Regions from separate parts of the Maricaulis maris genome, predicted to be linked through region 1. Evidence: predicted binding sites of a transcription regulator. Region 1 holds the regulator's gene; the other holds the start of a gene.
What was found. The regulator LexA, encoded in region 1, represses DNA repair genes until DNA is damaged. The targets are predictions, from matches to a motif close to ATGTTCCNCTTGTGTTCC.

Region 1 (11,971 bases):
GCCCGGCCCAAGGTGCCGGCGCGAGGGCTGTGCCGGATCCGGCGCGCGTTCGATACCCTTGGCCGCCAACCTTCGGCGGGTCGGTCCATCGATGGCGCAAAACATCCTGCCCCTGACCGGCGCATGACCTGGTGTCGTGCTTGATCTTACTCAGCGAAACGACTGACAATGCAAAACATTTCCCTCTGCCTGACCGCCTTTGCGCGCGGCGAATTTCCGGCTGATACGGCCATCGCCGGCGCTTTTGACGAGCTGATGTCCGGCGATGTCGCGGACGCCGCCATCGGCGGATTCCTGATCGGTCTCGCGGCGCTTGGCGAGCGCCCGAGCGATATCGCATCCGGCGCCCGGGCCCTGCGCAGCCGCATGACCCGGATCAACGCGCCCGAGGGTGCGATCGATACGTGCGGCACCGGCGGCGACGGCAAGGGCGCGTGGAATATCTCAACCACCGCCGCCATCATTGCCGCCGGCGCCGGCGCCATTGTCGCCAAGCACGGCAATCGGGCGGCATCGTCCGAATCCGGCTCGTCGGACGTGCTGGGCCAGCTCGGGGTCAAGCTCGACTGTGCACCGGCCCTGGTCGAGCGCTCGCTGAACGAGGCCCGGGTCGGCTTTCTCTACGCCCCCGCCCATCACGCAGCCGTTCGCCATGTCGGTTCGGCGCGCCAGGCGCTCAAGGTCCGCACCGTGTTCAACCTGCTCGGGCCGCTGTCCAATCCGGCTGGGGTGAAACGGCAATTGCTCGGCGTCTATGACAGGCGCTGGCTGGTCCCGATGGCGACTGCGCTGCGCGATCTCGGCTGCGAGCGCGCGCTGGTGATATGCGGTCAGGACGGCATGGACGAGCTGACCACCACAACCGGGTCCGACATCGCCGAGCTGCGCGATGGCGAGATCCGCGAATACAGTTTCCATCCCGAAGAGGCCGGCCTGCCTGTCGTTTCCGATGAGGCCCTGCAGGGCGGTACGCCGCAGGAAAATGCGGCGGCGATCCGGGCCCTGCTCGATGGCGAGACCGGCGCCTTCCGTGACATCGCGGTGCTCAATGCCGGCGGCGCCCTGATGCTCGCCGGTCTGGCCGAGACCATTGCGGCGGGGGCTGTCCTGGCGGCTGCCGCCATTGATGATGGCCGCGCCAGTGCCGCACTCGACCGCATGGTCGCCATTTCCAACGGGGAGGCCTGAGCCATGGCCGCAACACCGGATACGCTGGCCCGCATCGGCGCCTACAAGCGCGATCATATCGACGCCTGCAAGACCGCCCGCCCCTATGACGAGATCGCAGCGGCGGCGCGCGATGCGGCGCCGGTTCGCGGCTTCCAGGCCGCCCTCGCCAGTGCACCCGAGGGCCTCGGCCTGATCGCCGAGATCAAGAAGGCGAGCCCGTCAAAGGGCCTCATCCGCGCCGATTTCGACCCGCCTGCCCTGGCCCGCGCCTATGAGGCCGGCGGCGCGACCTGCCTGTCCGTGCTCACCGACGGGCCGAGCTTCCAGGGCGCTGACGCCTTCCTGACGGCGGCACGGGCCGCGGTCTCCCTGCCCGCCCTGCGCAAGGACTTCATGTATGACCGCTACCAGGTCGCGGAGGCCCGGATGCTGGGCGCCGACGCCATCCTGGTGATCATGGCGGCGATCGATGACGACACCGCCCGCGCCCTGATCGACGAAGCCGCCAAATGGTCACTCGATGTTCTGGTCGAGGTCCATGACGCACCGGAAATGGAGCGCGCGCTGGCCCTCGACGCCCCGCTTCTCGGCGTCAACAACCGCAATCTGCGGACCTTCCAGACCTCGCTGGACACATTCGATACCCTGGCCCCGATGGTGGCTTCCGACCGGCTGCTGGTCGCCGAGAGCGGGATTGCCAGCCATGCCGACGCCGTGCGTCTCAAGGCGGCGGGCGCACGGGCCCTGCTGGTCGGCGAAAGCCTGATGCGGCAGAGCGACGTGACAGCGGCCACGCGGGCGCTCCTCGGTCGCGCCGGAAGCGCTTGACGCCTCTTCGGAACACTTATAGAACATGACCTCCTATTCCTGATTTGTTCCCGCGGGTGTCAGCCTGAATCCGGGAATGCGAACAAGGGGGTCACCTTGCTGACGCGCAAACAGAACGAGCTTTTGCTCTTCATCCATGGTCGCATCAAGGAAACCGGGGTTTCGCCCTCGTTTGACGAGATGAAGGCCGCCCTGCAGCTGGCCTCCAAGTCGGGCGTTCACCGTCTCATCACCGCCCTGGAGGAGCGCGGCTTCATCCGCCGCCTCGCCCACCGGGCCCGCGCGCTGGAAGTTCTCAAACTGCCGGAGTCAGCGGCGGTCGCCGAAGCGCCATCCGTCCCCAAGGGCAATCTCGGCCCGAATGTCGTGCGCGGCAATTTCGCCAAGCCGGAACCGACCGACAGCGATGGCACCATTGATGTGCCGATGCTCGGCCGGATCGCTGCCGGCGTCCCCATCGCCGCCATCCAGCACGAGACCGACCGCTTCGCCTTCCCGGCCGGCATGGTCGGTGCGGGCGAGCATTTCGCGCTTGAGGTCAAGGGTGATTCGATGATCGAAGCCGGCATCATGGATGGCGACACGGTCCTCATCCAGCGCTGCCAGTCGGCCGAAAACGGCACCATTGTCGTCGCCCTCGTCGATGACGAGGAAGCCACGCTGAAGCGGCTGCGCAAGAAGGGCGGCTCGATTGCCCTCGAAGCCGCCAATCCGGACTACGAAACCCGCATCTTCGGACCGGATCGCGTCAAGGTTCAGGGCCGTCTGGTCGGACTGATCCGCAAGTATCACTAGCCGATCGACGGGCGATTGATTTGCCTCTGGCGCCGGCCGGGTGTGAGCCAATCGAGCTGACCGAGCGTGACGTGGCGTGTGGCAGTTCTGTCTGGCACGCGGGTCCGCCGAGCCATTCAATTCGCTGCAAGGGTGTCGCTGTCACCGCGCCCCGGCGTCGCGATGTCGTGCCAGGTTTTGATCCAGGTTTTGATCCAGGTTTTTGATACCGTGCGTCGGCCTTTCGATGCGGCGCTGGATCCTGTGATCCAGCGCGAGGGTCTGCAGCTCGTGTGATCGTCCCGGGCATTCGTCCCATGTCCTGCGGGTCGTCTCATGGCCCTGTCGTTCGTCTGATGGCCTGCAGGTCGTGTGATGCTCTGCGGTCGGTATGATGGTTTGCAGGTCGTCTGATGCGTGTTGTCCTCGATTGAGCCGGACCTTGGACGCCATGGCCTGTGCACCGCAGGTCTGGCTGCCGAGGACGGAGCCTGGCCCAGGTCGCACATCGGCGCGGCGGCTGGCGGCACCTGAATTGCCCTCACGCCTGTCAGAGCGGGCGCCAGGGTCGCTCCTGCCCTTCGGGGCGTGCACTGCGGATCGAGCGGATGTGTCCCTTCGATATCCGGATCAGCTGGCTTCCGGTCCGATCGAGACGATCCGGATCGAAGACCACGGCCTCGCAGCGCGCCTCGATCCAGCCGGGGATGTCGACATCGCTGACGATCAGGTCGGACCGCTGGCAGTCCGTTTGCCAGTCATCGAGCCTGGTCAGCCGGGTCAACCTCAGCCCGACCAGCGGCGTGCTGCAGCCCATGGCGTCGCAATTCGCAGACCAGCGTGTCGGCGCAGGTCCGCCCTCACCGCGCGCCTCCAGAAAGACCCGTGCCGCAAAGCGCGAGCGGCGGCGATCGCTGACAACCCAGCCCGAACCCGCTTCCATGGCCCCGCCGGTCTCGGAGTCCTGAATGGCGGATGTCTCGCGAGCCAGGATCAATCCGGTCTCGGAGATGAAAAGATTGGGTTGCGGCGCCAGGCTCCAGATGACCAGCGCCAGCCCCATGACAAGCGCCCCCGTCATCCGCGACGGTCCGCGCAGCAGCAAGAGCAGGACAAAGCCGGTCGAGAAGAGCGCCAGCACCGGTCCTGAGGCGGCGGCGACCAGGCGTTGCGCGCCCGGCCAGTCGGCCACCATGGCCGCCAGCTGCAGCATCCCGCTCAGCCCCGCCTCCATGATTGCGAAGGGCAGTCCGTCCAGACCGAGCGGAATGAGCACAAAGCCCAGCACACCGGCGGGCATCACGATCAGCGAGAAAATCGGCATGACCAGCAGATTGCCCGCCAGTCCGAAGCTGGCAATGCGGTGGAAGTGAAAGGCGGCAAAGCCCGCCGTCGCGGTTCCGGCGACCAGGCTGGTCGTCCCCAGCCCGCCGAGGAACAGTCGGACTTGTCCGACCAGGCCGCGCGCGCCCGATGTGTCGCGCCGGTCCTGCCAGACCCGGGCCGCGGCGATCAGCGCGGCGGCAGCCGAGAAGGACATCTGGAAGCCCGGCATGATGACCGCCTGGGGCTGCAAGGCGAGAACGGCGACAACGCCCAGAGCCAGCGTGTGCAGCGACAGCGCCCGCCGTCTCAGGATGACCGCTCCCAGCACGGTCACGGTCATGATGAAGGCGCGTTGGGTCGGGATCGCGCCACCGGAGATCACCAGATAGCCGAGTGCAAAGACCAGCGCGATCCAGGCCGCCGGCACGGCTGGATCCTGACGTCGGGCCCATACGGTCGCCGCTGACAGCGCCAGCCGGACAGCAAAGAACACACCGCCGGCCAGCAGCGCCATGTGCATGCCCGAAATCGCCAGGACATGACCCAGACCCGAGCGGCGCAGGATCTCGACATCGCCCGGATCGACATGGGCGCGGTCGCCGGTCAGCAGGGCAGCCGCAAGACCGCCCGGTCGAGGCGCCATGCGGTCGCGGATGTGCGCCGACAGGCCGGCCCGCAGGCGCGCGATGCGGCGCTCCACGCGGTCCTGGGCCAAGGCGGGCCCCGGTTCCGCCGGTGCGACCGCAAACCCGGTCGCGATAATGTCCTCGAAACCGGCATGAAAGGCGAAGTCATAGCCGCCCGGGACAGCCGCTGACCGCGGCGGCGCCAGCACCGCGCGGACCATGACCGCGTCACCGGGACCGATCGCGCCCGGATCACCCAGCACACGGACACGCTGACGGCCAGACGGGGCGATGGCGGACGGGGCCAGGGTGTCCGGATCATTCCTCAGCCGGATCAAGAGGCGCTGCCGCCCGGACCCGCTTCGATCGATCGCTTCCAGCCAGCCCTCGACCGCGACTGCCCGTCCGCTCTCAATGGCCGGCGACCGGCCATGATGGGCATGGGTGTGGGCCCCGGCCCGGAGCATGAAAACGGACGCGACCAACAGGATGATGGCGATCATGCCCGCGGTACGCTCCAGTCGTTTTCGGCCAGGAGGGGAAAAACGATTGGTTGCGGCGGCGGCTGTCCCAAGCGCAAAAAGCGCGAAAATCAGCCCGCCGGACGGCTCGAAGGGGAGTGAGAAATAGAGGCCGGTCCCGATAATTGCGCCCAGGGCCGCAACCACCGCCGGTCCGAAATCGGCAAGCGCATCAACCGATTTGGCTGATTTCGTCCCTCGATTTGCCACGCCATGCGGCAGGATTGCGTCAGGTTGAAGCATCAAGCAGCCTACGGTCTATCGCAAAAGCTGATATTCATGCTAACACGACTTCCCCGTCTCGCAGTGCAGCATGAATTCGCAATTGCAAAACAACGACAAGATGATTCGAACCCGCTTCGCCCCCTCGCCCACTGGCTTCCTGCATATTGGCGGGGCGCGCACGGCGTTGTTCAACTGGCTGTTTGCCCGCCATCATGGTGGCCAGTTCCTCCTGCGTATCGAGGACACCGACCGCGCCCGCTCGACCCAGGCGGCGATCGACGCCATCCTCGACGGCCTCGGCTGGCTCGGCCTCGACTGGGACGGCGAGGCGATTTCCCAATTTGCCCGCGCTGAACGGCATGCCGAAGTGGCCTATGCGCTGCTGGAACGTGGCCACGCCTTCAAATGCTATTGCACGACCGACGAGGTCCAGGCGCTGCGTGATGAGGCCTTCGCCGCCGGACGCGCCCTGCGCTCGCCCTGGCGCGACCGCGATCCCGCCGATGCGCCGGCCGACACACCCTTCACGGTCCGCTTCAAGGCGCCCGATAGCGATGTCGTGCTCGACGACGCCGTTCAGGGCCAGGTCCGCTGGGCCGCCAAGGAGTTCGACGACCTGATCCTGCTTCGCTCGGATGGTACACCGACCTATAATCTCGCCGTCGTGGTGGATGATCACGACATGGAGATCACCCATATCGTGCGCGGCGACGATCATCTGGTGAACGGCGCCCGGCAAAGCCAGATCTATGACGCCATGGGCTGGGACAAGCCGGTCTTCGCGCATGTCCCGCTGATCCACGGCCAGGACGGCAAGAAACTGTCCAAGCGTCACGGCGCACTCGGCGCCGAAGCCTATCGCGAGATGGGCTATTTGCCCGAGGGCCTGCGCAACTATTTGCTGCGGCTCGGCTGGTCGCATGGCGACCAGGAATTATTCTCCGACGCCGAGGCCATCGCGGCCTTCGATCTGGGCGGTCTGAACAAGGCGCCGGCCCGGATGGATATCGACAAGCTGAACCACATCAATGCACACCATATCGGTCAGGCCGATGATGCGCGTTTGACGGAACTGGTTTTGCCCTTCCTCGATACCCTTGAAGACCGCATCGATGCGGACGATATCACCCGCAAGCGCCTGATGGCGGCCATGCCGGTCCTCAAGACCCGCGCCTCGACACTGGCAGAGCTCGCCGGCCAGAACTATTTCCTGCTCCGCCCGCGCCCGTTCGTGCTGGAGGGCAAGGCGGCCAAACCGCTCAAGGACGATGAGTCGCGGGAGCGGCTTTACCGCCTGTTCACGCATCTCGGCGATGTGGATACGTGGACAGAAGCCGCGTTGTCGGACGCGCTCAAGGAATTCGCCGAGACCGAAGAGGTCGGGTTCGGCAAAGTGGGTCAGCCGCTGCGCGCAGCGCTGACCGGAGGAGCACCCGCTCCCGACCTGGCCCTGGTCATGACCTTTATCGGTCGCGACGAGACCTTGGGCCGGATACAGGATCAGATGACGCCGATCGCGACTGCGTGACCGGTGAACCATGGGGATGACGTGATGGAAAACAAAGCCAAGCCGAACGGAACGGCCACGCTCAACTACAATGGCAAATCGCTGGAACTGCCGGTGCTGAGTGGCGAGATCGGTCCGGATGTCATCGACATCCGCAAGCTGTACGCCGAGACCGGCATGTTCACCTATGATCCCGGTTTCACCTCGACCGCGAGCTGTGAGAGCCAGATCACCTATATTGATGGCGACAAGGGCACCCTGCTCTATCGCGGTTACCCGATCGACCAGCTGGCCGACAACTCGAACTTCATCGAGGTCTGCTACCTGCTGATGAACGGCAATCTGCCGTCCAAGAACGAGCTCGAGACCTTCGACTGGACGATCCGTCGTCACTCGATGCTGCACGACCAGTTCGACCAGTTCTTCCGCGGCTTCCGCCGCGATGCCCACCCGATGGCCATCATGGTCGGTACGGTTGGCGCCCTGTCGGCCTTCTATCACGACTCGACCGACGTCAATGATCCGGAAGCCCGCACCATCGCTTCGCACCGCATGATTGCGAAAATGCCGACGATCGCCGCGCGTGCCTTCAAGTACGCCGTGGGCCAGCCCTTCATCAGCCCGCGCAATGATCTCGACTATGCCGCGAACTTCCTGCGCATGTGCTTTGCCGTGCCGGCCGAGGATTATGAGAGCAACGCCGTTCTCGCCAAGGCGATGGACAAGATCTTCATCCTGCACGCCGACCACGAACAGAATGCCTCGACCTCGACCGTCCGCCTGGCCGGTTCCTCGGGTGCCAATCCGTTCGCCTGCATCGCGGCCGGCATCGCGTCGCTCTGGGGCCCCGCTCACGGCGGTGCCAACGAAGCCGCGCTGAACATGCTCAACGAGATCGGCTCGGTCGACAAGATCCCGGAATATGTCCGCAAGGCCAAGGACAAGTCGGACCCGTTCCGCCTGATGGGCTTCGGTCACCGCGTCTACAAGAATTACGATCCGCGGGCGAAAGTCATGCGCGATACCTGCCACCAGGTGCTCGACGTGCTGGGCGTGCGCAATGACCCGACGCTGCAGGTCGCCATGGAACTCGAGCGCATCGCGCTGGAAGACCCGTATTTCGTCGAGAAGAAGCTCTACCCGAACATCGATTTCTATTCGGGCATCACGCTGAAGGCGATGGGCTTCCCAACCGAGATGTTCACGGTCCTCTTCGCCCTCGCCCGCACCGTCGGCTGGATCGCCCAGTGGTCGGAAATGATCGAGGATCCGAGCCAGAAGATCGGCCGTCCGCGTCAGCTCTTCACCGGCGCCGTGCCGCGTGACTACACGGACCTGTCGAAGCGCTAGGCCGTTTCGACCCACGACAACAAAAAGGCCACCTGAAAGGGTGGCCTTTTTCGTTCCTGATCCTGTTGGGCAGGGACCGCCCGGCGCTAGCGGGAGAGCCCGGCGAGCACCGCCTCGGCGGCGCGGCGACTGGCCTGACCCGTGCCGCGCAGTGTCTCGGTGACCGCCCGCAAGCGTTCCGAAATCGCGTCCCGCCGGGGCTTGTCGGTGACCAGCGCGTCGACCTCGCGGGCAAGATTGGCACCGGTGCAGCTCAGCTGGATGACTTCCGGGATGATACGCGCGTCGGCGGCAATATTGACCAGCGAGATGTGCGGCGTTTTCAGCAGGTTGAACGCGCGGACAAGGCTCCAGGTGATCCAGCCGAGCTTGTAGCTGGTCACCGTTGGGACACCGGCCGTCGCCAGTTCTGTGACGACGGTCCCCGAACAGGCCAGCGCCAGGTCTGCCGCCGCAAAGGCGTCGGCCTTCTCGTCCTCGGCGACCCGAACCGCCTCGGCCAGAACCGGATGGCGCGCGATCTGCGCATCGACCTGGTCGGCAACCGGATCGGCGACCGGCATCACCAGTCGCAGGTCGGGGTGCGCCGCCTTGAGGCGCGTGAGTCCGGCAACAAACGGCCCGGTCATGCGGCGGATCTCGGAGGGGCGGCTGCCCAGAAGTACGACCAGCACGGTCTCCTCTGCCTCGATCCCGTGTCGGCTCCGGAAGGCCGGCCCGTCACCGGTCGGCAGACGCTCCAGGGTGGGATTGCCGACAAAGGTCACCGGCAGTCCGTGCGGCGCATAGAAGGGCGCATCAAAGCTGAGAATCGTCAGGAGCTCATCCACCGTGGCCGCCAGCGTGGCCGCACGTCCCGGTCGCGTCGCAAAGACCTGGGGGCCGACATATTTGACCAGACGGATAGAGGGGTCCGCCTCGCGCACGCCGCGCGCCACCCTTAGCGTGAAGCCCCAGGAATCGATCAGGACAACGCTGTCCGGTTTGGCCGCGACGATCGCCGCGACCGCTTCGGCGACCGCCTGCTTGACCCGCTTGTAGGCTTTCAACCCGTCAATCCAGCCGAGGATGTTGAGGCCATCGATACTGGTTTGCGAGACGATACCCTCATCGGCCATCGCCGAGCCACCGATCCCGGACAGGCGAATCTCGCCCCCGGTCAGCTCGCGCAGTTCGCGCGCCAAACCGGCCCCGAGCAGATCGCCCGAGCGCTCCGCCGCGACAAGGAAGACATGTGGCCGGGTCACGACGCTGCCTCGACCAGGACGAAAAGGCCATGGCGCTCAAGCGCCGCCTCGACGCCGTCACGGTCAACGATCAGCGCGCCGTCGGCTTCCAGCGCGATCCCGGCCAGCCCGGCGGCCGCACACCGCTCGACGGTGTCGACCCCGATCGTCGGCAAGTCGACCCGGCGTTCCTGGATCGGCTTGGGACGCTTGGCCAGGATGCCGAAGGGATGCTCGGGCGAGCCACGCAGGGGCGCCGGCAGACCTGCGACGCGCTCCAGCATCGCATTGGTGCCCTCCTGGGCCTCGACGGCCAGCACGATCCCGTTGGCAACGACAGCGCCCTGACCGATATCCAGACGACCGATATCGGCGGCCACAGCCATCGCCTTGGCCGCATCCTCGCGATGGGCGTCGATATTGTCAGCCACGCCGATCACGCCAGCCGGCAGGCCGCCCTGCCCGATCAGGCTGTCCGCCCCGACCACGGCAAAGCCGGCGCGTTCGAATTCATCGACCACGACGCGGATCACCGCATCATCGCCCTTTCGACCGGCGGCCAGGGCCCGCGGCACCATGATCAGGCCACGCGCATCCATTTTGAGGGATTTCAGGTCCGGCCGCGTCACATAGCCGGCGAAACAGATGGCGTCGCAGCCGGCCGCTTTCAGCGCCTTGATGATCCCGCCGATCTCGCCGACCGAGATCGAGACATGGTCGGTGCTGCTGTAGTCGCGATCGACAAAGCCGCGCAGGGCCACCACGAAGATCGGGCGACCGGCCTGGGCCTTGAGAATTTCCAGCGGCAGGTCACCCCCGCCGGCAATCAGGCCGAGCTTTGTCCAGCCTGGCTCAGTCATCCGGCATGCAGATGGAGCGTTTCGCGTCGGCGCGGATGAAATCGATGATCTCCGCGATCGGCGCATTGCCGGAATAGAGCTGGGCGACGTCGTCGACGCGCTCGTCGAACGTGCCTTCGCGGGCAAACAGAAGCCGGTAGGCCGCGCGCAGTTCACGCAGGGTCTCGCGCGGCATGCCACGGCGCTTCAGTCCGACCACATTCAGTCCTGCCAGATGCGCATGATTGCCGATCACAGAGCCGTAGGGAATGACATCGGCGGTGACCATCGCCATGGCGCCAATAAAGGCATGACGGCCGATCCGGCTCTTCTGGTGGATACCGGCATAACCGCCCAGGATGGCGTGATCGTCGACGACAGTCTCACCGCCGATGGCGGCACAGTTGGCGAACACCACCCGGTCGCCGACGATGCAGTCATGGGCGACATGGGAGCCAACCATGAAATAGCCGTCGCTGCCAACCACCGTGCGGCCCCGGGCGAAGGTCGTGCCGGGATGCATGGTGACGTTCTCGCGCAGGATGTTGCGCGCACCGATAATGAGCTGGGTATCCTCGCCCTGGTATTTGAAATCCTGTGGCGGATGACCAATCTGGGCGCCGGGATAGAGGACACAGTCCTCGCCCAGCGTGGTATTGCCCGCAATGGTGACATGCGAGATCACCCGGACACGGTCCTTCAGCACCACTTTCGGGCCGATGATGGAGAAGGGCCCGATTTCGACCCCCTCACCGAGCTGGGCGGCCGGGTCGACAATCGCGGTCGGATGGATCTGGCTGGACTGGGTCATGGATTCTCGATGGCCTTGGCAGAAAACTCGGCCTGGGCGGCACGCTTGCCGTCGGCCCAGACTTCGCCCTTGAACTTGAAGACGCCGTGGCGGGCCGCGGTCACCGTGACCGGCATGCGCAGCAACATGCCCGGACGGACCGGGGCGCGGAAGCGAACCTTGTCCGCCCCCATGAAGAAGACGGTCGCCGACGCCGGTGAGGCTTCGAGGGTCTTGTACATGAGCACAGCGCCGGTCTGCCCCATCGCTTCGATCATGAGCACGCCGGGCATCACCGGATTGCCCGGAAAATGGCCCGGAAAATAGGGTTCGTTGGCCGTCACGCCCTTGATCCCGACGATGGACTGCCCGGCGACATAGTCTTCTGCGGCATCAATCAGCAGGAAGGGGTAACGATGCGGAAGCAGGGTCTGGATTTCCGCGTTTTCAATGCGTTCGGACACGCCGTTCAGCCTTTCCTGGAAGTCTTGCCATCGGGCCGCGCGAGACGCCGCACCGTGGCCAGTTCACGCATGTGCTGCCGCAGGGGCTGGGCCGGATTGCCAGCCCAGGTCTCCCCGTCCGGGACGTCCCGCGCGGCGGCCGAATTGGCCCCGACCTGGGCGCCCTTGCCGATACGGACATGGTCATAGATCCCGACCCGCCCGGCCAGCACGGCATTGTCCTCGAGCACAGCACTCCCGGCCAAGCCCGAATAGCCCGCCATGATGACGTTCGAGCCAAGCCGGCAATTATGGGCGATGTGGCACAGGTTATCGATCTTCGTGC
Region 2 (11,971 bases), 720 kb from region 1:
CGACCACGGCCAGATGGCGGACCCGGACGCCGTGCTCGCCAGCCTCCAGTCCAGCTTCACCGAGCCGGGCACGATTGTGGCGATGATCGCCGGTTTTGCGGTGCTCTACGCGATTCAGGTCCTTCTGGAAGGGATCTGGCATTCGGTCGGTGCCTATAACGCCGTGCGCGTCCGCAGCGGCGGCGAGGGCGAGGCGGGCGACGCTCCGGTCCTCGGCAAGGATCACCCGATGGGCGCCTCGCCCAGCGAGGGCTGACGGGCAGCGATCATGCCGGCAAACCGATGGGGGACGAACCCCGGTCTGGTTGCTTGCGTCTGGCCATGCTAGAGGCACACGAAGCGCTGGGGAAATTCATGAAAGACATCAATCCGATGAACGCGGTCGCCCTGTTCCTGGTTGTCGGGAAACTGCGGCCGAATTCGACGACCGTGCTGGCGGGCTGGACCTTCGTCTGGTTCTTTCTGGTCAGTCTCCTGCAGCTCACCCTGCAGCCAGTGCCGCCGGCCCCCGGCGCGGAAGTCGGTCCGGCCATGGCGTCCTATTTCGCCAGCCTGGCGGTGATGCTGCCGATCGGATTGATCAGCTGGGCGCTGCCCTTTGCAGCCTGGATGCGTCTGCTGACGACCGGCCAGGGTAATGGCCTCATTCCCTTCCGCTTTGGCGCCGAGGAATTCTGGGCGCTGGCAGTGCTTCTGGCGCTGTTCGCGACCTACCTGGTTGCGATGGTGGTCGTGACCGTCATCGCCGTGGTCCTCGTGAGCCTGGTTCCGCTGCTGGCTTTTCTGGGGATTTTTGTGGTTCCGGCCGTCACCGTGGCGGTGGTCTATATCGGCCTCCGGTTGACCCCGGCAGCCGCGCTCAGCGCAATGACGCACCGCTTTGCCATCACGGCGACCTGGCAGGCCATGAAGGGCCGGATCGGCTCCGTCCTGATGGCCTGGCTGGTCGTCGTCGCGGCCATGATTGCCGCCAGCATCGTAATGATGGCGCTCGGCCTGGTGATCCCCTCCTTCAACCTGCAGCAGGAAATGATGCAGATGCTGACCGGCGGGCCGCGGCCCGGCCTGGCTCAGCTGCTACCCTTTGCCTTCGTCAACATGGTGTTGAGCCTGCCGGTCACGCTGATGGGCTACAGCGTGACGGCCTACTACGCGATGGCGATCAGTGGCCGTGATGATGACTGGATGCGCGCGATTGCCGAGGCGGAAGCCCAAGCAGAGGGCGGGGTCGGGTAGCCAGGCTAACCCGCCTTCTTCCGCAATTCCTTCGCCCGCTCCAGCATCGGGGCTAGGTAACGCCCGGTCCAGCTGCGCTCGACCTTGGCGACGTCTTCCGGTGTGCCGACCGCGACGATCTCGCCGCCGCCATCACCGCCTTCGGGCCCGATATCGATCAGCCAGTCGGCGGTCTTGATCACGTCGAGATTGTGCTCGATGACCACGACCGTATTGCCGGCCTCGACCAGCTCGTGCAGGACTTCCAGCAGTTTGCGGACATCCTCAAAATGCAGGCCGGTGGTCGGCTCGTCGAGAATGTAGAGCGTCTTGCCGGTCGCGCGTTTGGACAATTCCTTGGACAGCTTGACCCGCTGGGCCTCACCGCCGGAGAGCTGGTTGGCCGGCTGGCCGATTTTCACATAGCCGAGACCAACGCGCTTGAGCGTCTCCATCTTGTCGCGCACCGCGGGCACGGCCTTGAAGAAGTCAGCGCCTTCCTCGACCGTCATGTCGAGCACGTCGGCGATCGACTTGCCCTTGAACTGGATTTCCAGCGTCTCGCGGTTGAAGCGTTTGCCGTGGCAGACATCACAGGGCACGAAGACGTCCGGCAGGAAGTGCATCTCGATCTTCACCACGCCATCGCCCTGGCAGGCCTCGCAGCGTCCGCCCTTCACATTGAAGGAGAAGCGGCCCGGCTTGTAACCGCGCGTCTTGGCTTCGGGCAGCTGGGCGAACCATTCGCGGATCGGGGTGAAGGCGCCGGTATAGGTGGCCGGGTTGGAGCGCGGGGTACGGCCGATCGGCGACTGGTCGATATCGATGACCTTGTCGAGCCGGTTGAGGCCCTCGATCCGGTCGTGCGGGGCGGGCACCTGCTGGGCCTTGGAGAGCTTGCGGGCCGCAGCCTTGTAGAAGGTCTCGATGGTCAGGGTCGACTTGCCGCCACCGGACACACCGGTAACACAGGACAACACACCGAGCGGGAATTCCGCATCGACGGTCTTGAGATTGTTGCCGGTGGCGCCGACGACTTTCACGGTGCGCTTCTTGTCGATCTTGCGGCGTTTGGTCGGCACCTCGATCCGGCGTGTGCCGCGCAGATACTGACCTGTCAGGCTGTCGGGATTGGCGGTGACTTCCTCGGGCGTTCCCGCCGCGACGACTTCGCCACCATGGACACCGGCGGCCGGGCCGAGATCGACCACATAATCGGCGGTCAGGATGGCCTCCTCGTCGTGTTCGACAATGATCACCGTATTGCCCAGATCACGCAGTCCGCGCAGGCTTTCCAGCAGGCGGGTATTGTCGCGCTGGTGCAGGCCGATCGAGGGCTCGTCGAGCACGTAGAGAACCCCGGTCAGGCCGGAGCCGATCTGGCTGGCCAGACGGATCCGCTGGCTCTCGCCGCCTGACAGCGTGCCCGAGGCCCGGTCGAGGGTGAGATAGTCCAGCCCGACATCAACGAGGAACTTCAGGCGTTCGCGGATTTCCTTGAGGATGCGTTCGGCGATCTGGCGCTGCTTGGGTGTCAGCGTGTCTTCCACGGCGCTGAACCAGTCACGCGCCTTGCGGATGGACAGCTTGGTCGCGTCGGCGATGTCATGGCCATCGATCTTGACGCTGAGCGCTTCCGGCTTGAGGCGTCGGCCGCCGCAGGTCTCGCAGGGCTGGGCCGACTGGAAGCGGGCGAGGTCTTCGCGCACCCAGCTCGAGTCGGTCTCGCGCCAGCGCCGCTCGAGATTGGGGATCACGCCCTCGAAGGGCTTCTGGGTCTCGAACTTCCTCAGCCCGTCCTCATAGACGAAGGTGACCTTCTCCTTGGTGCCGAACAGAACGATCTTGCGGAAAGGCTCCGGCAGGTCGCGCCAGGCCTGGAACATGTCACCGCCGAAATGGCCGGCGAGGGCCTGCAGGGTCTGCTGATAGAGTTTCGAGGTTGCCCGGCTCCACGGTGCGATGGCGCCGTCCGAGAGCGGTTTGTCGCGGTCCGGGACGACGAGGTCCTCGTCAAACTTGAGTGATTGGCCCAGCCCGTCACAGCTCGGGCAGGCGCCGAAGGGATTGTTGAAAGAGAAAAGTCGCGGTTCGATCTCGGAGATGGTGAATCCGGAGACCGGACAGGCAAACTTCTCGGAGAAGACCAGGCGTTCGGCCTTGTCGTCCGCGTCCTTGCGGTCGGCGAACTCGCCCACCGCAATGCCATCGGCCAGGCGCAGGGCGGTCTCGAGACTGTCGGCGAGGCGGCTTTCGATGTCCGGCTTGATCACGATCCGGTCGACCACGACGTCGATGTCGTGCTTGAACTTCTTGTCGAGCGCGGGGACGTCTTCCAGCGTGTAGAATTCGCCATCGACCTTGACCCGCTGGAAGCCGGCCTTCAGCCACTCGGAGAATTCCTTGCGGTACTCTCCCTTGCGGCCGCGCACGACCGGCGCCAGCAGATAGAGACGGGAGCCGTCCTCCAGCGCCATCAGCCGGTCGACCATCTGGCTCACCGTCTGGCTCTCGATCGGCAGGCCGGTCGCCGGCGAGTAGGGGATGCCGACGCGGGCCCAGAGCAGGCGCATATAGTCGTAGATCTCGGTGACGGTCCCGACCGTCGAGCGCGGATTCTTCGAGGTCGTCTTCTGCTCGATCGAGATGGCCGGCGACAGGCCCTCGATCGAATCCATGTCAGGCTTGGACATCAGCTCGAGAAATTGGCGGGCATAGGCCGACAGGCTCTCGACATAGCGGCGCTGGCCCTCGGCATAGATCGTATCGAAGGCGAGCGAAGACTTGCCGGAGCCGGACAGGCCGGTGAACACGATCAGCTTGTCGCGCGGCAGTTCGACGGAAACATTCTTGAGATTGTGCTCGCGTGCGCCTTGCACGCGGATTTTGTCGAGCGCCATGCGTCTGCCTGTCTCCGGTCGGTCGCGCCTGTCGGTTGGGAATCACAACCGGTCTGGAACGTTAGGGGAACATCGCACGATCTGTCCAGCGCACGACATGATCGCCCTGAAATAGGACGCACACGGGTCCGGGTCCAGCGCCGTACGCGGGACCCCTGACAGCGTTGTGGCAGCAGGGGGCGGGGCCAAATGTGATTGGCCTGAGTCGGTTGGCTGGACTCTCCTCGCCGCCTCCTTTCAAATCGCCCGACTCGCGGTCCGGAATTGACGCGCGGAACAGAATGTGAACACTAGGCGGCCCGCCCGGAGAGGCGAGGCTGCAAGGATGGAGAACGGGCGATGGCGGGAAGCGTCAACAAGGTAATTCTGGTCGGCAATCTGGGACGTGATCCGGAAATTCGCCGCATGAACAATGGCGACCCGGTCGTCAATCTCTCGGTCGCGACCTCCGAGAGCTGGCGCGACAAGTCCTCCGGCGAACGCCGCGAGAAGACCGAGTGGCACCGTGTCGTGATCTTCAACGACAATCTCGCCAAGGTCGCCGAGAATTACCTCAAGAAGGGCTCCAAGGTTTACGTCGAAGGCCAGCTGCAGACCCGCAAATGGACCGACCAGAACGGCCAGGAGAAATACTCCACCGAGGTCGTGCTGCAGCGTTTCCGGGGCGAGCTGACCATGCTGGACGGCCGCAATGAAGGTGGTTCCGGCGGCAGCTTTGGCGGCGGTAGCAGCGGCGGCTATGACGAGATGGGCGGCGGCTCCGGTGGCGGCCAGCGCTCGGTTGACGGACCCAAGGAAGACTTCCGCAATGCAGATCTCGATGATGAAATCCCGTTCTAGCCTTCTCAAGCAGATCGCGGCCGGCGTCCTCGCCACCAGCCTGGCGGGTGGTGCCGGTTTGGCCCAGGACCAGGCCACCGACCCCAATGCCCGGTCGCCCGAGATCGTGATCGTCCCGGTCGGCGAGGATGGCAGCGAGGCCCACTTCGTGGTCGGAGACATGGCCTGGGGTGATGTGCTGGGTATCCTGAACCAGCTCCAGAGCCAGCCGTCCGAACAGACCATCGAGGTTGCGCAGAGCCTTTGGACCTCGCGCGATGTCAATCCGCCCTTTTTCCTGTTTGAACTGGCGCGGCTGACAGCCGAATCCGATCCGACCTTTGCGGTTCAGGCCTATTTCCTGGGCCGGTCGCGGACGATGTATGACGCCGCCCGCTGCCTCGATTCCTCGGCACTGGATGTGATCAACGAAGCCTCGGCCTATGCGGGCGACGTGGTGGTCCAGGTCATCGCGAACCGTCCCGAGCTGACCATCGAGGCGATCGAGCACGTGATCGAGACCGAGGGCGCCTTCGCCAGCGAAGCCTCGCCCTGGTGGGCCTGTTCTTTCGGATCGAGTGCGTATTTTGCAGCCGTGAATGGCGACACGCTGGCAAGCGATGAATGGCTGATCGTCGAGAGCCGCTGGCCGTCGGTGCGCAGTCGGATTGAGGCCAATCTGCAGAACAACCTCACCATGATGCGCGACGCTGTCGCTGCGGCAACGGCGCAATAGCGCATCCGGGTCTCAGCGGGCCGGTCCGAACTGGACGGCAGCCTTGAATCGGTGCGCTCTGGGGCGTGTCCGGGGAGGGCGCTTCGATGAATGTTCTGATTGCCGGTGCCAGCGGTTTCATCGGCTCTCATATCGCGGCCCGCTTTCATGCGCTCGGCCATGACGTCCGGGCTGCAGCGCGCGGCGTCGATGCAGCGCAAAGGCGCTCGCCCTGGCTGGACTGGGTCGGCTGTGATTTCCGCCATGACCGGGTCGAGGACTGGCGTCCACGCCTCGTGGGCGTGGATGTCGTGGTCAATTGTGTCGGCGTCCTCCAGGACGGGCTCGGCGATGACAGCCGGGCCGCCCATGTCGATGGCGCCGCGGCGCTGTTCCGGGCTTGTGAGCAGGCGGGCGTCCGCCGGGTCATTCATCTCTCTGCCGTCGGGGTCGAGGCCGCTGCCCGGTCTGCCTACGCCGACGACAAGCTCGCCGGAGAGGCGGCACTCGCGGCCTGCGACCTGGACTGGTTGATCCTGCGCCCTTCGCTGGTGATCGCCCGCAATGTCTATGGCGGGACGGCACTGATCCGCAGCCTGTGCGGGCTTCCACTGGTGACGCCGGTTGTCGGTGGCGAGCAGGTGTTCCGGCCGATCGGCATGGACGATTTGTGCGAGGCCGTGGTCAGCCTCGCCGAGCCGGCTGCCCCGAGCCGGACCCGGTTCGACCTGGCCGGACCCGAGCGCGTCAGCCTGGCCGAAACGGTGCGGGCCTACCGCCGCTGGCTCGGCTTCGGTGAGAGCCGGATCTGGGCAGTCCCGCGCTGGCTGGCGCGTCCGGCCTTCCTGTTCGGCGACCTGCTCGGCTGGATGGGTATTCGCACCTCGATGCGCAGCAATGCGCTCAAGCAGCTGGACTTCGATGTCGAAGGCGACCCGACGGCCTGGCGCGCCGCGACCGGCGCCACCCCGCTTGGCTTCCATGACTGGCTGGCGGCCCATCCGGCCGGTGTTCAGGATCGCTGGCATGCGCGGCTCGGTCTCGTCCGGCCTCTCGCGCGCTGGGCGTTGGGTCTTTATTGGCTGATGACCGGTGTGCTCGCGCTGACCCTGGCGAAGTCGAATGGACTGGCGCTTCTGGAGGCCGGCGGGTTTGCCGACCCGGTCCAGCTGCCCGTGCTCTGGGCCACCTCGCTGTTTGATATCGCCCTGGGACTGGGCATGCTGGCCAAGTGGCGCGTGCGCGCGCTGGTCGCGATCATGCTCGCCGGCACGGTTGGTTATGTCGTCGTCCTGAGCGTCATGTCGCCCGCGCTCTGGGCTGATCCGCTCGGGCCGATACTCAAACTCCTGCCGATGATGGGGCTCGCCCTGATGATCGCCGCCACCGAGGATGAGCGCTGATGGAGCTCTACCCGGTCCTGCGCCTGGTCCATATCCTTGGCGCCGCCGTGCTGTTCGGCTCGGGCTCGGCCATCGCCTTCTTCATGCTGATGGCCTGGCGCAGCGGTGACCGCGCGGCCTTCGCCCTGGTGGCGCGCCACGTCGTGCTGGCCGACTGGGTGTTCACCGCAAGCGCGGTGATCGCCCAGCCACTGTCAGGGCTGGCGCTGGCGCATGTGGCCGGCTGGTCGTTGACTGCGCCCTGGCTGATGGCGAGCGTCGCGCTCTACCTTTTTATCGGCGCCTGCTGGCTCCCGGTGGTGTGGATCCAGATGCGGGTCAAGCAACGCCTGGCCGAGACCACCGGTGCGGACATCCCGGATGATGTGCATCGGCTGATGCGGGTCTGGTTTGCGCTGGGCTGGCCTGCCTTTGCGGCGCTCATTGCCATTGTCTGGCTGATGATCACCAAGCCGGGTTAGCCCATCAATCAGTCTGCAGGCCGCAGGCGTTCGACCCGATCGGTGGTGTTGCGACCGCTGGCGCTGGAGGCACCGCCGATGGCGTAAATCTCTCCATCAAGGCTGACCCCGCCGAGCCCGTGGCGCGGCGTCAGCATGGCGGGCCCGGCCTGCCACGCATCGGTTTGCGGATCATAGACCCAGACCTCCGGATAGACCCCGCCGCCATTCTCGAAATACTCGCCGCCAAAGGCATAGATCCGGCCGCCGACGACAGCCGCCGCGAGCCCGGCCTGGCCTTGCGGCAAGGGGGCAAGGCTGGACCAGCTGTCCGTGGTTGGATCATAGGCGTCATGATGGGTTTCATTGCCGGCATTGAACCGGCGCCCGCCGATGGTGTGGAAGCGGCCATCGAGCACAACCCCGGCAGCCGAGTTGCGCGGGTTGGGATTGGGCGCCCGGCCGCTCCAGCGATCCGCTGCCGGGTCATAGGCAAAGTGATCGCCGCGATCGCCGTGGTCGGGCCAGTTGGCATTGGTCGGACCGAGTGGCTGGCGCCCGGTGGCGACATGGATCAGACCACCCAGCGAAACGGCGCAGGTCTCGGCGAAAGGCACCGGCATGGGCGCCATCTCGCCCCAGCGATCGGTGGCGGGATCATAGCGGGTCGTGGTGTCGAGCATTTCCCAGATCCCGTCGGCTGACGGCCGGAAGCCGCCGACCGCATAAACGAAGCCGTCATGGCCAACGAGATTGGGGTGGTGGCGCGGCTCCGGGAGGGGCGCCCCGGTCTCCCAGGTGGCGCCCGGCTGGCCGGGATCGGACAGGATGAAGAGCTGATCGCTCACATTGTCGACATTGGGGCCGTCGCGCGCTTCCAGACCACCCGCGAGATAGATGCGGCCGTCCAGCACCGCCGGATAGATCTCCTGCACGCGGCGGGGCAGTGAGGCGCCGGGCTGCCAGCGGCTTCCGGCCTGTGATGTCGACGCCCAGGCCGGTATCGGCAGGCCTGAAGCGGCCAGGGCGGTGATGACCGTCCGTCGTGTTTGCTGCGTCATGTCCGGCTCTCTCCCTGTCGTCTATTCCGCCGGGCAACGCCCGCCGGTGATGCGTTCGACCTCTGCCGCGCTGCCATCAGTCTCGGCGGGCTCCAGGTCCAGGGCGCAGGCGATCAGGCCATAGACATTGACGTTCTCGAAAGCGGCCGGGCGGCTGCCTTCGGGGAAGATCGGGCCGACACCGATGAAGGTCGCGCCCATCGTCTCGGCATGGTTGTCATAGCCGTGGGTGGCAGCGAGGCTGGACAGGTAAGGGCTGCTGAGATCGGCGCTGGAGGCGGTGATCAGCCAGCCCGGATCCGCCACGACCAGCAGGTCCGGACCGCGATCCGGGTGGTCGAGATGCCAATGGGCGGGCATGTCCTGGCGGCGATAGGCCCGGATATGCGGGTCGGCCCCCTCGAGCTCGGCATGGATGCGTTCGACGACAGCCTCATCGCCATAGCCCATGACGAAGGGTTCCAGGCCGGCGCCGTATTGCCCGGCAAATTCCTCGATGAAGAGCCCGTCCAGGTCGGCCAGCGTGTCGAGCGCAACGGTCCGTTCGGTGGAGACATTCACCATGCCGTGGTCGGAGACGATGATCAGTGTCACCCGATCCATCAAGTCGCGGGCCTCCAGACCGGCGATCAGATCCCCGACCAGGCTGTCGACACGGGCCACGGCATCGCCCTCGGCCTCGGTCTCGACGCCATTGGCGTGCACGATGGTGTCGACATGGTCCATGTAGAAGGCGGCAAAGCGCGGCTGTTCCGCAACCGGGGCGTCGAACCAGGCGAGGACCTCGGACACACGCTCCTCATAGGGCTTGTTGTGCTCATAGGGGTGCCAGACCGTCGGGCGCGTGCCCTGGATCTCGACCTCGGAGCCGAGCCAGAACATGATGTGCGAGCGCAGGCCCTGCTGCTCGGCAGTGATCCAGATCGGCTCGCCACCCCACCAGCGCGGGTCCTGCGGGCTGCCACCGGAATTGGAGAAGGTCTCATTCAGGCGCCGGTCCCAGGGCGAGTTGGAGACCATGCCGTGATGCTCGGGGTAAAGGCCGGTCGCGATCGAGTAGAAGTTCACGAAGGTCTTGGACGGCATCACCGGATACATCCGCTCGGGCCGCATCCCGCGCGCCGCCAGGGCGCGCAGATTGGGCGCGTCGTGGCGGTCGATGGCGTCATAGCGCAGCCCGTCGAGCCCGATCATGATGACGATGGGCGGGCCGTCGCCGGTGTCCGGCGCTGGCAGGGGTCGGGCGCCCGGCATGTGCGAACAGGCTGCGAGCAGGCCGGTGAGGGCGGCGAGGGTGATAAGACGAGCGAACATGGACATCCCCGATTGGCGGTCATGGTGACACGCTGATGCCGCTAGTCAGGCAGCGCCGTCACCACAAGGCAAGTATTTGTGACGTTCGCACGTGATCTGGCGGCAGTTGATGGCGAGAGGTGACGAAAATTCATCAATAAAATCAATGTCCGGACGTTTAAATACGTGCGTCCGGACGGCAAATCGGTTCTGCTAAACGCCCAAGGTGTGGCGCTGTGTCGCTGCACCCAGGTCTTGGTGTGCAGGAAGGGCCGGCCCGGATGACGGGTCGGGGTTCGAGATGAAACGGCGTGAAAAACAGAGCGAAACCCTGGAAATCCGTATTGGTCACCGTACCAAGCAGGACTTCATGGAGGCGTGTCAGTCGCATGGCGTGACGGCCAGCGAAGTGCTTCGGGCCTATGTCGAGACCTACCCTGCTTCGCGACATCGCCGCCGGGTGCTCCCCCATCTCAATGTGAATGTGAAGGAGTACACCATGCCTGCCAGTTTTCTCGCTCTCGTGACCGCCGTGGCGGTCGTTTCCGGTCTGCAGACCACCGCCCCGGTCGATGCCCGTGACCCCGACCCGGAGGCCAGCTTCGCCTCGGTCGACCGCGACAACAGCAACGACTTCGACCTCGGCGAGCTCTTCCTCGAGGCCGGCCTGACCGCCGACGGACATCTCGGCCCGGAGCTGCGCGCCGACGTCACCGGCTCGGTCCAGACCGCCCTGGCCGAGCTCGGCATGGACGCCCAGCAGGGCGTATCCTCGCCGGACTATCTCGCCCGGGTCATCGCCAATGCGGAAGAGTCCGCCGTGCTAAGCGTGACGGCCGTCTTCCACATGATCGACACCGATGGCGACGGCCGGGTGACGCGCGACGAGTTCCTGAATTACCGCGTGGAGTGATGGCGCTGACGGACCCGGCCGCGCTGCGGCCGGGTTTGTTCGGGGGGCAGTGTGGGGATGGGGTTTGACCGGGGTCGGGACATGCCCGTCCGGTTTGTATCCCCGTCCGGCTGCCTTTTCCGACAGGCCACGGACCAAAGCGACATGCCTTTCAGCGCGCCCACGCGCCTTCGTCTCCGCACGCTGTCGCGCCGGAGGTGGGACGGAGCGGGATGCCGGTGGACACCGGGGTGTCCGGTTGGCTGGTCTGCGGTGTCCGTGGTGTCCTCGGCATCCCGCCAAGCCTTCCTGAAAAAAAAACGTGGGAGATGTCCCGGGCTATCTCCACCCCGTTTCCAATGCGACCGGTCGATGAGGTCGGTCGTTTAGTGCCCCGCGACCTGGTCGCACGCCCTGCCGGAGCTTCGGGTTGTCAGCCCCGAGGCGCGGACAGGCTCCGCTCGTTTCCGGGCATAAGTGACTGGGCCCGTGCCTCCCGTCCCGAAAACCGAGGGCATTATCGCCCCGGGTGGAGAGAGTGCGGATAAGTTTTCTGATTTTTCCGTGTGCGCCGCACTTCCTCTCTCCCTTGGGAGAGGGCCCGGATGATGGGCAAGTCCCTGTATTTCAGATATAATCCCCCTAATCCGCTCCTTCGGGGCACCGTCTCCCACGGGAGAAGGACGGGCGCGGGAGCGTCGGATAAAGTGCCGAACAGGCAAACTCCCCCAACCGCCCCGGGCGTTTGCCCTTGCCCCCCGCGATTGTTAAGACTTGCTGACAGGAAAGCCGCCTGATTCACGTTTCGATTCGCGCCCGCGCGCGCGGGCTTCGGACGGGGCGGCAATTTTCGTGATGCGCCGTCCGGTCAGTCCGGTCGCAGCGCCAACACAAAAATGAAAAGAGGGCCGCCTTGAGCGATCACGACGACACGCCGACCACACCTGAAGACGGGCCTGAAAACGCAGGCGGTCAGCCGCCAGCCTTGCCGGACGGGGTCGGCAATATCGCCATCGAAGACGAGATGAAATCGTCCTATCTCGATTATGCGATGAGCGTGATTGTCAGCCGCGCCATTCCCGATGCGCGTGACGGGCTCAAGCCGGTCCACCGCCGCATCCTCTACACGATGCACGAGAACGGGCAGACCCACGAGAAGTCCTACCGCAAGTGCGCGACCGCCGTCGGTGACGTGATGGGCCGCTATCACCCGCACGGTGACCAGGCGGTCTA

Region 2: the regulator LexA is predicted to act here: its motif matches at 4,171-4,188, upstream of uvrA (excinuclease ABC subunit UvrA).

Annotation. Positions count from the first base shown of each region.
Region 1 is NZ_AP027270.1:1,516,090-1,528,060, forward strand. It holds gene trpD (anthranilate phosphoribosyltransferase) at 169-1,188, shown strand; gene trpC (indole-3-glycerol phosphate synthase TrpC) at 1,192-1,998, shown strand; gene lexA (transcriptional repressor LexA) at 2,095-2,793, shown strand; gene AAA969_RS07125 (ComEC/Rec2 family competence protein) at 3,323-5,488, opposite strand; gene gltX (glutamate--tRNA ligase) at 5,559-6,998, shown strand; gene gltA (citrate synthase) at 7,023-8,327, shown strand; gene lpxB (lipid-A-disaccharide synthase) at 8,414-9,574, opposite strand; gene AAA969_RS07145 (LpxI family protein) at 9,571-10,413, opposite strand; gene lpxA (acyl-ACP--UDP-N-acetylglucosamine O-acyltransferase) at 10,406-11,203, opposite strand; gene fabZ (3-hydroxyacyl-ACP dehydratase FabZ) at 11,200-11,646, opposite strand; gene lpxD (UDP-3-O-(3-hydroxymyristoyl)glucosamine N-acyltransferase) at 11,652-11,971, opposite strand, start outside.
Region 2 is NZ_AP027270.1:797,209-809,179, forward strand. It holds gene AAA969_RS03580 (hypothetical protein) at 1-256, shown strand, start outside; gene AAA969_RS03585 (hypothetical protein) at 355-1,236, shown strand; gene uvrA (excinuclease ABC subunit UvrA) at 1,242-4,115, opposite strand; gene AAA969_RS03595 (single-stranded DNA-binding protein) at 4,455-4,955, shown strand; gene AAA969_RS03600 (hypothetical protein) at 4,939-5,670, shown strand; gene AAA969_RS03605 (SDR family oxidoreductase) at 5,757-7,052, shown strand; gene AAA969_RS03610 (DUF2269 family protein) at 7,052-7,513, shown strand; gene AAA969_RS03615 (Kelch repeat-containing protein) at 7,522-8,553, opposite strand; gene AAA969_RS03620 (alkaline phosphatase family protein) at 8,575-9,867, opposite strand; gene AAA969_RS03625 (EF-hand domain-containing protein) at 10,148-10,759, shown strand; gene gyrA (DNA gyrase subunit A) at 11,652-11,971, shown strand, end outside.